2 regions of the Shewanella vaxholmensis genome follow, and region 2 is predicted to be linked to the other one. Evidence: predicted binding sites of a transcription regulator. Region 2 holds the regulator's gene; the other holds the start of a gene.

Region 1 (5,473 bases), on a different contig from region 2:
AGCGAGTTAACTCGGCGAGCACATCGCTGTGACGGCTGGCATCTTGGCGAATGTCGAGCCTGAGCATATGAATGCCAAAGCAGGCGAGACGGCGGAGAATGTCGAGCAATAAACCGTTGGCAATTAAGCGCATACCGCAGTCGGTTAAACTCTTATAGAGCATTTCTAGCGGCGCTTTGAGATCACTTTCTTGCCAAATCAGACTCGACTTATCGACTTCAGGATTGTGGCCTTCGATACGTGCATTCAAATAATCTATGGTATCGCGCAGTCTTTGACGAATGGAGCGCAACACGTGGCGGTAAGGTTCGCAGCTGTTATTGGTATAAGCCTTTAACTCATCATTGGCTTCTTCCATCGACAGTTCACCGACCAGCAGCACGATATCTTTTAAGAATAATCTGGCGGCAGCATGGCGGTTACGATCGAGCACCTCTTGGGTGACTTTTGCGGTAACAAACGGGTTGCCGTCGCGATCGCCGCCCATCCAGCTTGAAAAGCGCACTGGCGCTATATCAATCGGTAATTGCTGCCCTGTGCGTTGCTGCACTCGATCGTTAAGCTGTCTTAAGAAGTCAGGCACCGCATGCCAGAGTGACTCTTCAATGGTGGATAATCCCCAGCGAGCCTCATCTACTGGAGTTGGGCGCTCGCGGCGGATCTCATTGGTGTGCCATATTTGTGCGATTAATTGGCGTAGGCGCAGATTGATCTGTTGACGTTCTCTATCTGACAGTTGGTCGTTTTCTTGCTCTGTTAAGCAGTCGACAATGGCGGCGTATTTTTGGATCAGGGTACGACGGGAAATTTCAGTGGGGTGCGCTGTTAGCACCAGATCGATATCCAGTGTTTTTAGACAGTCGAGCATTTTAGCTTGGTCGACACGACCATTGAGCATGCGGCCTAGGAGTTGTTCCACTGGGTCTGGTACGCAGACAAGTTCGTCGCAATTACGACTGATAGTATGAAATTGCTCGGATAAGTTAGCTAAGTTAAGAAATTGGTTAAAAGCTTTTGCAAAAGGGACTAATTCTTCGTCTGGCAAAGCTGTCAGTAACTCGAGCATTTGCTCTCTGGCGGCTTGATCGCCCCGGCGTGAATCTTTAGCAAGCTTACGGATCTGTTCTACCTTCTCAAGAAAAGAGTCCCCAAGATGGGTACGCATAGTATCGCCAAGGATTTGGCCTAACATACTCACGTTCGATCTTAATGACGCATACATATCGGTCATATTGTCTGCCTTGGTTACAACCATAGTTACTCCGAATAGAAAAACATGAAAATCCTGCCGTACATTTAGCCCGTTAGCACAATACCTATCACTTGGGGCAATGGTCAACAGAAGAACTTATAACTTATACGACTGGCTTATCTAATATGCAACTAATCGCAATGATCGTTGAGGAATATTCAATATAAATGCGAAGCTACGCAATATTTTGTGATGATTAGCGTAAGTGAATATGAAGTGCATCATTTTAGGCTTTGCAGGCATGTATCTTAGCTGTTAATAAAAAGGACTGATTTTGGCGGAAATTAACCCTAGATAACTGAGTTATTAACGAGTTAGCTGAACGGATGATAGGCGGGCGAGATCTGCATTTCAGTAAGAAATATAAAAATAAATTAAAAATATATATTCACATATATTGCATAAGTAGATCTTTGTGGTAGTCTAGCCTGCAGTTGAGATGAGTCACCCCCTGTGACCTGTAGAGTAAATATCATGATTCAGAGCATTAACCTGACAGTGAATAAAATAACAACCAATTACGATTTCCTGCGACGATAATCTTGTCATCATAGATATGCGCAGTTGCGTGTACGCTATTCATCTATTCTTTAAGTTTCTTTGATTCGGTTAATAAGACAACAACACATGAAAAATATCGCCATTATTGGTGCCAGTGGTTACACAGGCGCACAACTGACCGCTTTAATCCATGCAGAAGCAGATCTGACGATTCAGGGTTTGTATGTTTCTGAAAACAGTTTAGATAAAGGTAAGCCTTTAGCGGATTTGTACCCTAGCTATAGCCATATCGCATTAACGCTGTCGCCATTGTCCGAAGACGCTAAGGCAAAAATCGTTGCCGAAGCCGATGCTGTGGTATTAGCGACTGAGCATTCAGTGAGCTTACATTTAGCCGCTTGGTTTTATAGCCAAGGGTTAGCGGTATTCGATTTAAGCGGTGCTTATCGTTTTAGCGATGTGGCGCAATATCCTAAGTGGTATGGCTTTGAGCATGAATATCCTGAAGTTTTAGCCAAAGCCGTGTACGGACTTGCCGAATGGAATGCTAAAGAAATCGCTGCGACTAAGATGATCGCCGTGCCAGGTTGTTATCCAACCGCATCACTTACAGCGTTAAAACCGCTGGCGAGTTTACTGACATCAGCTTATCCGGTGATCAATGCCGTGAGCGGCGTAACGGGTGCGGGTCGCAAAGCGCAGTTACACACCAGTTTTTGTGAAGTGAGCCTGACACCTTACGGCGTATTAGGCCACAGACATCAACCCGAGATCGCCACTCAGCTTGGTCAAGAAGTGATATTTACCCCGCACCTTGGCAACTTTAAGCGTGGCATTTTAGCGACTATTACCGTGCAGCTAAAACCAGGCACTACAACTGCCGATGTCGCTGCGGCCTATAGCGTGTATGACCAGGCGCCATTGGTAACCGTGAAGCACAATCAGTTCCCGAAAGTGGACGATGTGGTGCTGACACCTAACTGCCACTTAGGTTGGAAGTTTGATGAGAATAGCGGTTACTTAGTGGTAGCCAGTGCAATCGATAATTTGATGAAAGGTGCTGCCAGCCAAGCGCTGCAATGCATAAAGATTCATTTTAACCTTTAATTGTTCATCCTTATTTAAGAGAGTCGTCAAGATGTCTACAAACAACTCAGTATTAGTTCTTAAAGTGGGCGGCGCGCTGCTGCAGTGTGAAATGGGGATGGCGCGGTTAATGGATACGGCTGCGGCTATGTTAGCCAATGGTCAGCAAGTGTTGATGGTGCATGGCGGCGGCTGTTTAGTGGATGAACAGTTAGCGGCAAACGGCATGGAAACCGTCAAGTTAGAAGGTTTACGTGTGACTCCGCCTGAGCAAATGCCGATTATTGCCGGCGCACTTGCAGGTACTTCGAACAAGATCCTCCAAGGCGCAGCGACTAAAGCTGGGATTGTGAGTGTGGGCATGAGCCTCGCCGATGGCAATACTGTATCGGCAAAGATTAAAGATGAACGTTTAGGCCTAGTGGGTGAAGTGACACCAAAAGATGGCGCTTATCTTAAGTTTATCCTCGCCCAAGGTTGGATGCCGATTTGTAGCTCTATCGCCATGATGGACGATGGCCAAATGCTCAACGTCAATGCTGACCAAGCTGCGACGGCCTTAGCCAAATTAGTAGGCGGCAAGTTAGTGCTGCTGTCGGATGTGTCTGGTGTACTCGATGGTAAAGGCCAGCTCATTCACAGTTTAAATGGCAAGCAGATAGCAGACCTGGTTAAACAAGGTGTGATCGAAAAGGGAATGAAGGTCAAAGTTGAAGCTGCGCTCGAAGTCGCACAGTGGATGGGGCAGGCGGTTCAAGTTGCCTCGTGGCGTGATGCAAGCCAATTAATCGCATTAGCAAAAGGTGAAGCCGTAGGAACACAAATCCAACCATAAGTGGAGTAGGTTATGAAGCATTTACTATCGATAAAAGAGTTAACCCAGCAGCAGTTACTCGATCTGATTGCCTTAGCAAAAACGATCAAAGCTAATCCGGCTGAGTACCGCCACGCGCTGGATGGCAAGAGTGTGGTGATGTTGTTTGAAAAGCCCTCGCTCAGAACACGGGTTAGCTTTGATATTGGTATTAATAAACTTGGTGGCCACTGTTTATACCTAGACCAACAAAATGGTGCGCTAGGTCAACGGGAATCGGTTGCTGACTTTGCTGCTAACCTGTCTTGCTGGGCCGATGCGATTGTGGCGAGAACTTATTCGCACACCACCATTGAGCAATTAGCCGAGTTCGGCACAGTGCCCGTGATTAATGCCTTGTCGGATCTTTATCATCCTTGCCAAGCATTAGCTGACTTTTTAACACTGGCCGAGCAGTTTGAGGATGTCAGCAAAGCCAAATTAGCTTATGTTGGTGATGGTAATAATGTCACTAACTCGCTGATGTACTGTGCGGCTATTCTCGGTGCTACCATGACAGTGATCTGCCCAGCGGGTCACTTTCCTGATGGCTACGTAGTGGCAGAAGTGCAAGAGCTTGCTAAGCGATATGGCGGTAAGCTGGTACTGACTTCAGATATCGATGCGATTGAAGGTCACGATGCGATTTATACCGATACTTGGATTTCAATGGGCGATCCAACGCCGCTGGCGGATATCAAAGCGAAGTTTGCGCCATACCAAGTAAACAAAGCCTTGATGGCGAAAGCGGGCGCTAACTTCTTTATGCATTGTTTGCCCGCCCACCGTGGTGTAGAAGTAACAGATGAAGTGATGGACGGTGCAGGCTCCTTAATTCTGCAACAAGCCGAAAATCGGATGCATGCCCAAAATGCGGTACTGGTAACCTTATTTAGTTAAATTAACCCTGTTTAGCAGCCTGTTTTCTCCTCGGTGAGAAACGAGTCATAGGAATTTAAGATGTCTATCGAGATAAAAAATACTGGTGTGAAAAAAGTGGTTTTAGCCTATTCAGGTGGTCTAGATACCTCGGCCATTATTCCTTGGTTAAAAGAAAACTACGATAACTGCGAAATCATCGCATTCTGCGCCGACGTTGGCCAAGGCGAAGAAGAGCTGGTTGGCTTGACTGAAAAAGCCTTAGCTTCGGGTGCGTCTGAGTGTCATATCGTCGACCTGAAAGAAGAATTCGTTAAAGAATATATCTACCCAACGATTGCGAGCGGTGCGATTTACGAAGGCACTTATTTACTCGGTACGTCAATGGCGCGTCCTATCATTGCCAAAGCACAGGTTGAAGTGGCCCGTAAAGTGGGCGCCGATGCTTTATGCCACGGTTGTACCGGTAAAGGGAACGATCAAGTACGTTTCGAAGGTTGTTTCGCTGCATTAGCGCCTGATTTAAAAGTGATTGCACCATGGCGTGAATGGACCATGCAGAGCCGTGAAGATCTACTGGCCTATTTAGCCGAACGTGACATTAAGACGTCAGCGTCAGCGACTAAAATCTATAGCCGTGATGCCAATGCTTTCCATATTTCCCATGAAGGTGGTGAGTTAGAAGATCCATGGAACGAGCCAAGCAAAGGCGTGTGGACTCTGACAGCCGATCCTGAAGATGCACCGAACAAGCCTGAATATGTGTCGCTAGAAGTGGAACATGGTCGTATCACTAAAGTGAATGGTGAAGCCCTAACGCCTTATGCTGCACTGATGACATTAAACGCGATTGCTGCGCCACACGGTGTGGGTCGTATCGACATCACTGAAAACCGTTTAGT
Region 2 (5,473 bases):
TTAGGGTGAATTTTAATAAAGCGGTCGACGACATCAAACAGGCTGTGCTGTCCAAGGCCAATCGGTGTGGCGATGCGAATACTGCCCACCAGTTCACTGTTATGGCTGTGGGCGCGGCTTTCCATGGCGGCGACTTCACTTAAGATCCGCTGGCAAAATTGCAGCGCTTCTTCGCCTTGCAAAGTCAGGCTGACGCTGCGGGTGGTACGGTGTAGTAAGCGTAAACTCAACCACTGCTCCACTTCTTGAATATGGCGGGATACCTGCAGGCGGCTGAGGTCTAAATGCTCGGCAGCTTTGGTAAAGCTGCCACAGTTTGCCACTTCGACGAAACTGCGTATTGCGGCAATTTTATCCATATTAGTACCTCAAACTGAAACAATAATGCTCATTTATTGATGTTTATCACGTGAATCACTGCAAGTAAACTGGCTTCAATGTAAATCATCAGAGAGAGTTAACGAAATGAAAATCGCAATTTTAGGTGCAACAGGTTGGATTGGTGGTGCAATTTTAAAAGAAGCATTGAGCCGTGGGCACCAAGTAACAGCGTTAGTGCGTGATCCGAGTAAGTTATCCGCTACTGACGTGGTTGTGCATGCTGTGGATTTAGAGCAGCCATTAGTTGCGCAAACCTTTGCTGGCGTAGATGTTGTCATTGCCGCTGTTGGTGGCCGCGCACAACAAAATCATGGCCTAGTGGCGAGTACGGTTCAGTATTTACTGGATGTGCTGCCTAACGCTAAGGTGCCACGTTTATTGTGGGTTGGTGGTGCAGGGAGTTTAGAAGTGGCACCGGGTGTGACTCTGGTTTCTAGCCCAGATTTCCCCGCAGCATATAAAGATGAAGCGTTAGCTCAGGGTGAAGCTTTGCAGGTATTCCGTGCGGCGCAAACTGCAATTAATTGGACCTTTGTGAGCCCAGCCGCTGAGATTTATCCTGGTGAGAGTGAAGGCCCATATCGCCTTGGTGGCGACAGCTTCTTTACCGATGCCAATGGTCGCAGCCGCATTTCTGTTACAGATTACGCTAAAGCCATGTTAGATGAAGCCGAACAGGGCACTCACGTAAATCAGCGCATCAGTGTGGCTTACTGACCTTAGCGTATAAACATCGGTGCGCGCGAGATTGGCTTAAATGTGTAACGTAATCGGGACAATGGCCAAATAATCAGCGCAAGATTGGACAGAAATGCGTACAGATGAAATAGAACAGGTCAGCAAGCTGACCTGTTTTTTTATTCTGCGTAATTGAATAAAGATTTGATGGTTTCTAAGGTATCGGCGATATCTTGGATGCTCGATGGACAAATAAAGATAGTGTCATCACCAGCAATTGTGCCCAAAATGCCTTCTGGTTTACCGATAGAATCCAATAAACGGGCAATCAGCTGCGCAGCTCCTGGGCTAGTTCGCACGACAATCATTGCTTGGTTATGATCGACGTCGAGTACCAAATTCTTCAGTGGGCTACCCGCGGTGGGTACGCCTAATTCGGCTGGTAAGCAATACACCATCTCTTGCTTAGCGTTGCGAGTCCGCACTGCGCCGAACTTGCTGAGCATGCGTGATACTTTTGATTGGTTAATATTACCAAAGCCTTCAGCTTGCAAGGCGGTGACGATTTCACTTTGAGAGCCAAAGCGCTCTTCTTTTAAAATCGACTTAAAAATTCTAACAAGGTCATCCTGATTCTTGGTCGTTTGCATAATATTATTATTCGTTATTCAAAAAAACAGGCCCATTTTGAATATTTTTAGAAAAATTGTCAACAAATAACCAGATTGGTTGAATAAAAATTCACTAACTCCCTGTGGTTAAGCGTTTGCTGGGGGCTTAAAAATACCAATTTGAGTAATTGTTCTACATTGCTTCTAACTTATTCCGGAATTCTTTTGTCCCACGACTAAGGGATAATTGAAATTGTTGTGACATTCCAGTAATGTGACGCCAACGTAAATTAGATCCATGTCACACATATCCGAGAAATAACGGAGATAACTATGAAAGTTGCTGTACTTGGTGCTGCTGGTGGTATCGGCCAGGCTCTTGCCCTACTGTTAAAAACTCAACTGCCTGCGGGTTCACATTTGTCTCTATATGATATCGCACCGGTGACTCCGGGTGTTGCGGTTGACTTGAGCCACATCCCTACTGCTGTTGAAATCAAAGGTTTTGCTGGTGAAGATCCAACGCCTGCCCTAGTGGGTGCTGACGTTGTTCTAATTTCTGCTGGTGTTGCGCGTAAGCCTGGTATGGATCGTTCAGATCTGTTCAATATCAATGCCGGTATCGTTCGCAACCTGATCGAAAAAGTAGCTGCAACTTGCCCTACGGCTTTGGTTGGCATTATCACTAACCCAGTCAACACTACTGTCGCTATCGCTGCAGAAGTGATGAAGAAAGCGGGTGTTTACGATAAGAACCGTCTGTTCGGTATCACGACTCTAGACGTGATCCGTTCTGAAACCTTCATCGCCGAATTAAAAGGCCTGAACGTTGCTGACGTTAAAGTCAATGTGATCGGCGGCCACAGCGGCGTGACCATTCTGCCATTACTGTCTCAAGTTGAAGGCGTGACTTTCACTGACGAAGAAGTGGCAAGTCTGACTACTCGCATCCAAAACGCGGGTACAGAAGTGGTTGAAGCTAAAGCCGGTGGCGGTAGCGCGACTCTGTCTATGGGTCAAGCGGCTTGCCGTTTCGGTCTGTCTTTGGTTCGTGGTCTGCAAGGCGAAGCTAACATCGTTGAATGCGCCTATGTTGACGGCGGTAGCGAGCACGCAGAGTTCTTCGCACAACCTGTGCTGTTAGGCAAAAACGGTATTGAAAAAGTACTGCCTTACGGTGAAGTGAGTGCATTCGAAGCTAACGCTCGTGATTCTATGTTAGATACGCTGAAAGGCGATATCAAACTAGGCGTTGATTTCGTTAAATAATCTTTCGGATAATCTTTTTAGATTATGACGAATTAAAAAACGGAGCCATTGAGCTCCGTTTTTTTATGCCTGCGTTTTACACTTTCTCAAGCTCATTCAGCGGCGCTTGGTGGGAATTTGGCAGTTATCGTCGCAGCGGGCTTTGCCTGTCAGTAAATAGGAGATACGGTATCTGTGTTTTGCAAAGCGCAGGTAAGTCCAATCGGCGACAGTTTTAATCACGGGCAGGCGTAATAGTTGGATCCAAGCACGTGTGCCTGTCAGTGCCCACGCTTTACAGGTGACATCTAACCCGAGTAACACTTCGCCCTTTGCGGTTTCACCGTGAAGAATAGTATTGGCGTAGTCTCTATCAATATGGCTGAAACGTTCACTAAAGTCGGGTGCATTTAGATCCTCAAGCGCAATAAAGTTGTTGGGATCGCGTGCTTTCAGTTGACGCATTTCGGCGCTACATAATGGACAGTTACCATCATAAAAAATCCGCAGTTCCATCGGGTCCACCTCTGATGACTTGATCACAATACTTGCTCTAAGCTCTTGGCTTGTGCACTTAAGCTTGGTTTCTTATAACCTATACGCAGATTAAAGGGTTTTAGATCGCAGCTGATTTAAATCTAATGTGTGTCTCATTTGGCTTTTTATTAGGTTAAATTCAAACGAGTACAGTAACATCTTGGTTATTCATAGGGTTAACTTGATTGTTGATTTTTAAGCAAACAAGTTAAAACCTGAGCAATGACGAATCAAAAGGATAGGTATGACATCTCCCATCATAATCACTGGCGTGGGTAAACGCATAGGTTACGCCTTAGCCAAACATTTTCTCGCCCAAGGTCAGCAGGTGATTGGTATTTATCGCAGCCATTACACCAGTATCGATGAGCTTAACGCCTTAGGTGCGACTCTGTATCCCTGCGATTTTTATGACGATGCCCAAGTGCAAGCTTTAATTGATGCGTTAACTCAACTGCCTCAAGTTCGCGCCATTATTCACAATGCCTCGGACTGGCTGCCGGATCACTGTCAGCGTGCACCGAGCCAAGTGTTGCAGCGGATGATGCAAGTGCATGTGAGCGTGCCCTATCAGTTGAACTTGGCCTTAGAGGCGCAGCTACGTGCCGCTGCTGGCGATGAAATCGGCGGCAGTGATGTGATTCATATTACCGATTACGTGGCAGAGAAGGGCAGTCAGAAGCACATAGCCTATGCAGCCAGTAAAGCCGCGCTGCACAATATGACGCTATCTTTTGCCGCCAAATTCGCCCCCGAGGTGAAAGTCAATTCGATTGCACCGGCGATGATCCTCTTTAATGCGGGTGATGACGCTGCCTATCAGCAAAAAACCTTAGCCAAAGCGCTGTTGCCGAAAGAGGCGGGAAATGCGGAGATTATTGAACTAGTGGACTACCTGCTGAATAGCCGCTACGTCACTGGTCGTTGCCATAATGTTGATGGTGGCCGGCATTTGAGGTAAAGAAAAATCTAGAACGGCCTGCGGCCTCTAGAGCGCCATTGCATAGCTCTAGAATCTAGATTCAAGAAGAAGTCGTTATGGAGCGACGCTCTGCTTTTTCTAGCAGCGAAGCGCTCTAGCTTCTAGCTTCTAGTTTCTTGCTCCTTCTTTTCAAAACGTCAGTACGCGACTTGGGGTGATGATAAAGGGCAAAGGCACATCCCAATGCTCGCAGGGTAAACTGGTCAATTGTTGACAGTCGTGGGCGTAACCCATAGGCAAAGGTTTACCCTTAAGTTGCCAGTTCGCCAGCGTTCTATCGTAATAGCCGCCGCCCATGCCCATACGATTTCCCATTAAATCAAACGCCACTAAGGGCGTGATAACCACATCGAGATCTGTTACTGGGATAATGGCGCGCACATCTAACTTAGGTTCTAAGATGCCGAATTGATTCGCCTGCATAGGTGTGTCAGCGCTGTAATGCAGGAATAACAATTGCCCTGCATTGAAGGGATGCAACCTTGGCAGATAGGTGTGAATCCCCAATTGCCACAGTGCTTCGATCAGCGGCGGCGTGGCAAGTTCGCCATCGTGGGTGAGATACAGGGCTACATGTTGCGCATTTTGGGCCTGCAATACATCGAGCATTCGTTGGCTGGCGCTTAAGCTTGCTTGGGTTTGCTCTGTTTCTGAAAGGGATTTGCGGGCGGTACGAATGCTTTTTCGTAACTGATTGCGGTTTTCTTGCGTATGAATGGCGATATTTGCCGCATGGCTGGCGACATCAGTCATTTCACCAACAGCAGCAACCTCTACGGCAAGGTGCGCCGTGTCGCTTTGGGTGTTCAAATGAGAAAGTTTGGAGGATATAGACATAAATTAAGATGCTCCCCAGAATGCCGCTACCGGTGTAGCCCTTGAACCGTAGGTTCAAGGCGGGTAAATGATTACCTCCTAAGGCTTCTCGGTACAAGCCGAGCATGCACAATGTCAGTAAAGCATTCACCCTGAGATAAAAATTATCGGCACAGGGACATTACCAGTTGGCATGCATCCCAGGGAGCAAAACGGTATT

Evidence for each region. Region 2 encodes ArgR, which controls arginine synthesis, uptake and breakdown. Its sites were predicted from a motif close to ANTGAATANNTATTCANT; they were not measured.
Region 1: a site for ArgR is predicted at 1,628-1,645, ahead of argC (N-acetyl-gamma-glutamyl-phosphate reductase). Genes of this name have one in related genera too.

The regions. Positions count from the first base shown of each region.
Region 1 is NZ_JAUOEV010000015.1:3,540-9,012, forward strand. Features, by position in the region: gene ppc (phosphoenolpyruvate carboxylase) at 1-1,255, opposite strand, end outside; gene argC (N-acetyl-gamma-glutamyl-phosphate reductase) at 1,880-2,860, shown strand; gene argB (acetylglutamate kinase) at 2,892-3,674, shown strand; gene Q4Q46_RS13490 (ornithine carbamoyltransferase) at 3,687-4,592, shown strand; gene Q4Q46_RS13495 (argininosuccinate synthase) at 4,653-5,473, shown strand, end outside.
Region 2 is NZ_JAUOEV010000010.1:93,130-98,602, reverse strand. Features, by position in the region: gene Q4Q46_RS10805 (LysR family transcriptional regulator) at 1-359, opposite strand, end outside; gene Q4Q46_RS10800 (NAD(P)-dependent oxidoreductase) at 466-1,098, shown strand; gene argR (transcriptional regulator ArgR) at 1,239-1,709, opposite strand; gene mdh (malate dehydrogenase) at 2,004-2,939, shown strand; gene Q4Q46_RS10785 (thiol-disulfide oxidoreductase DCC family protein) at 3,036-3,434, opposite strand; gene folM (dihydromonapterin reductase) at 3,700-4,416, shown strand; gene Q4Q46_RS10775 (5-formyltetrahydrofolate cyclo-ligase) at 4,567-5,274, opposite strand; RNA gene ssrS (6S RNA) at 5,283-5,463, opposite strand.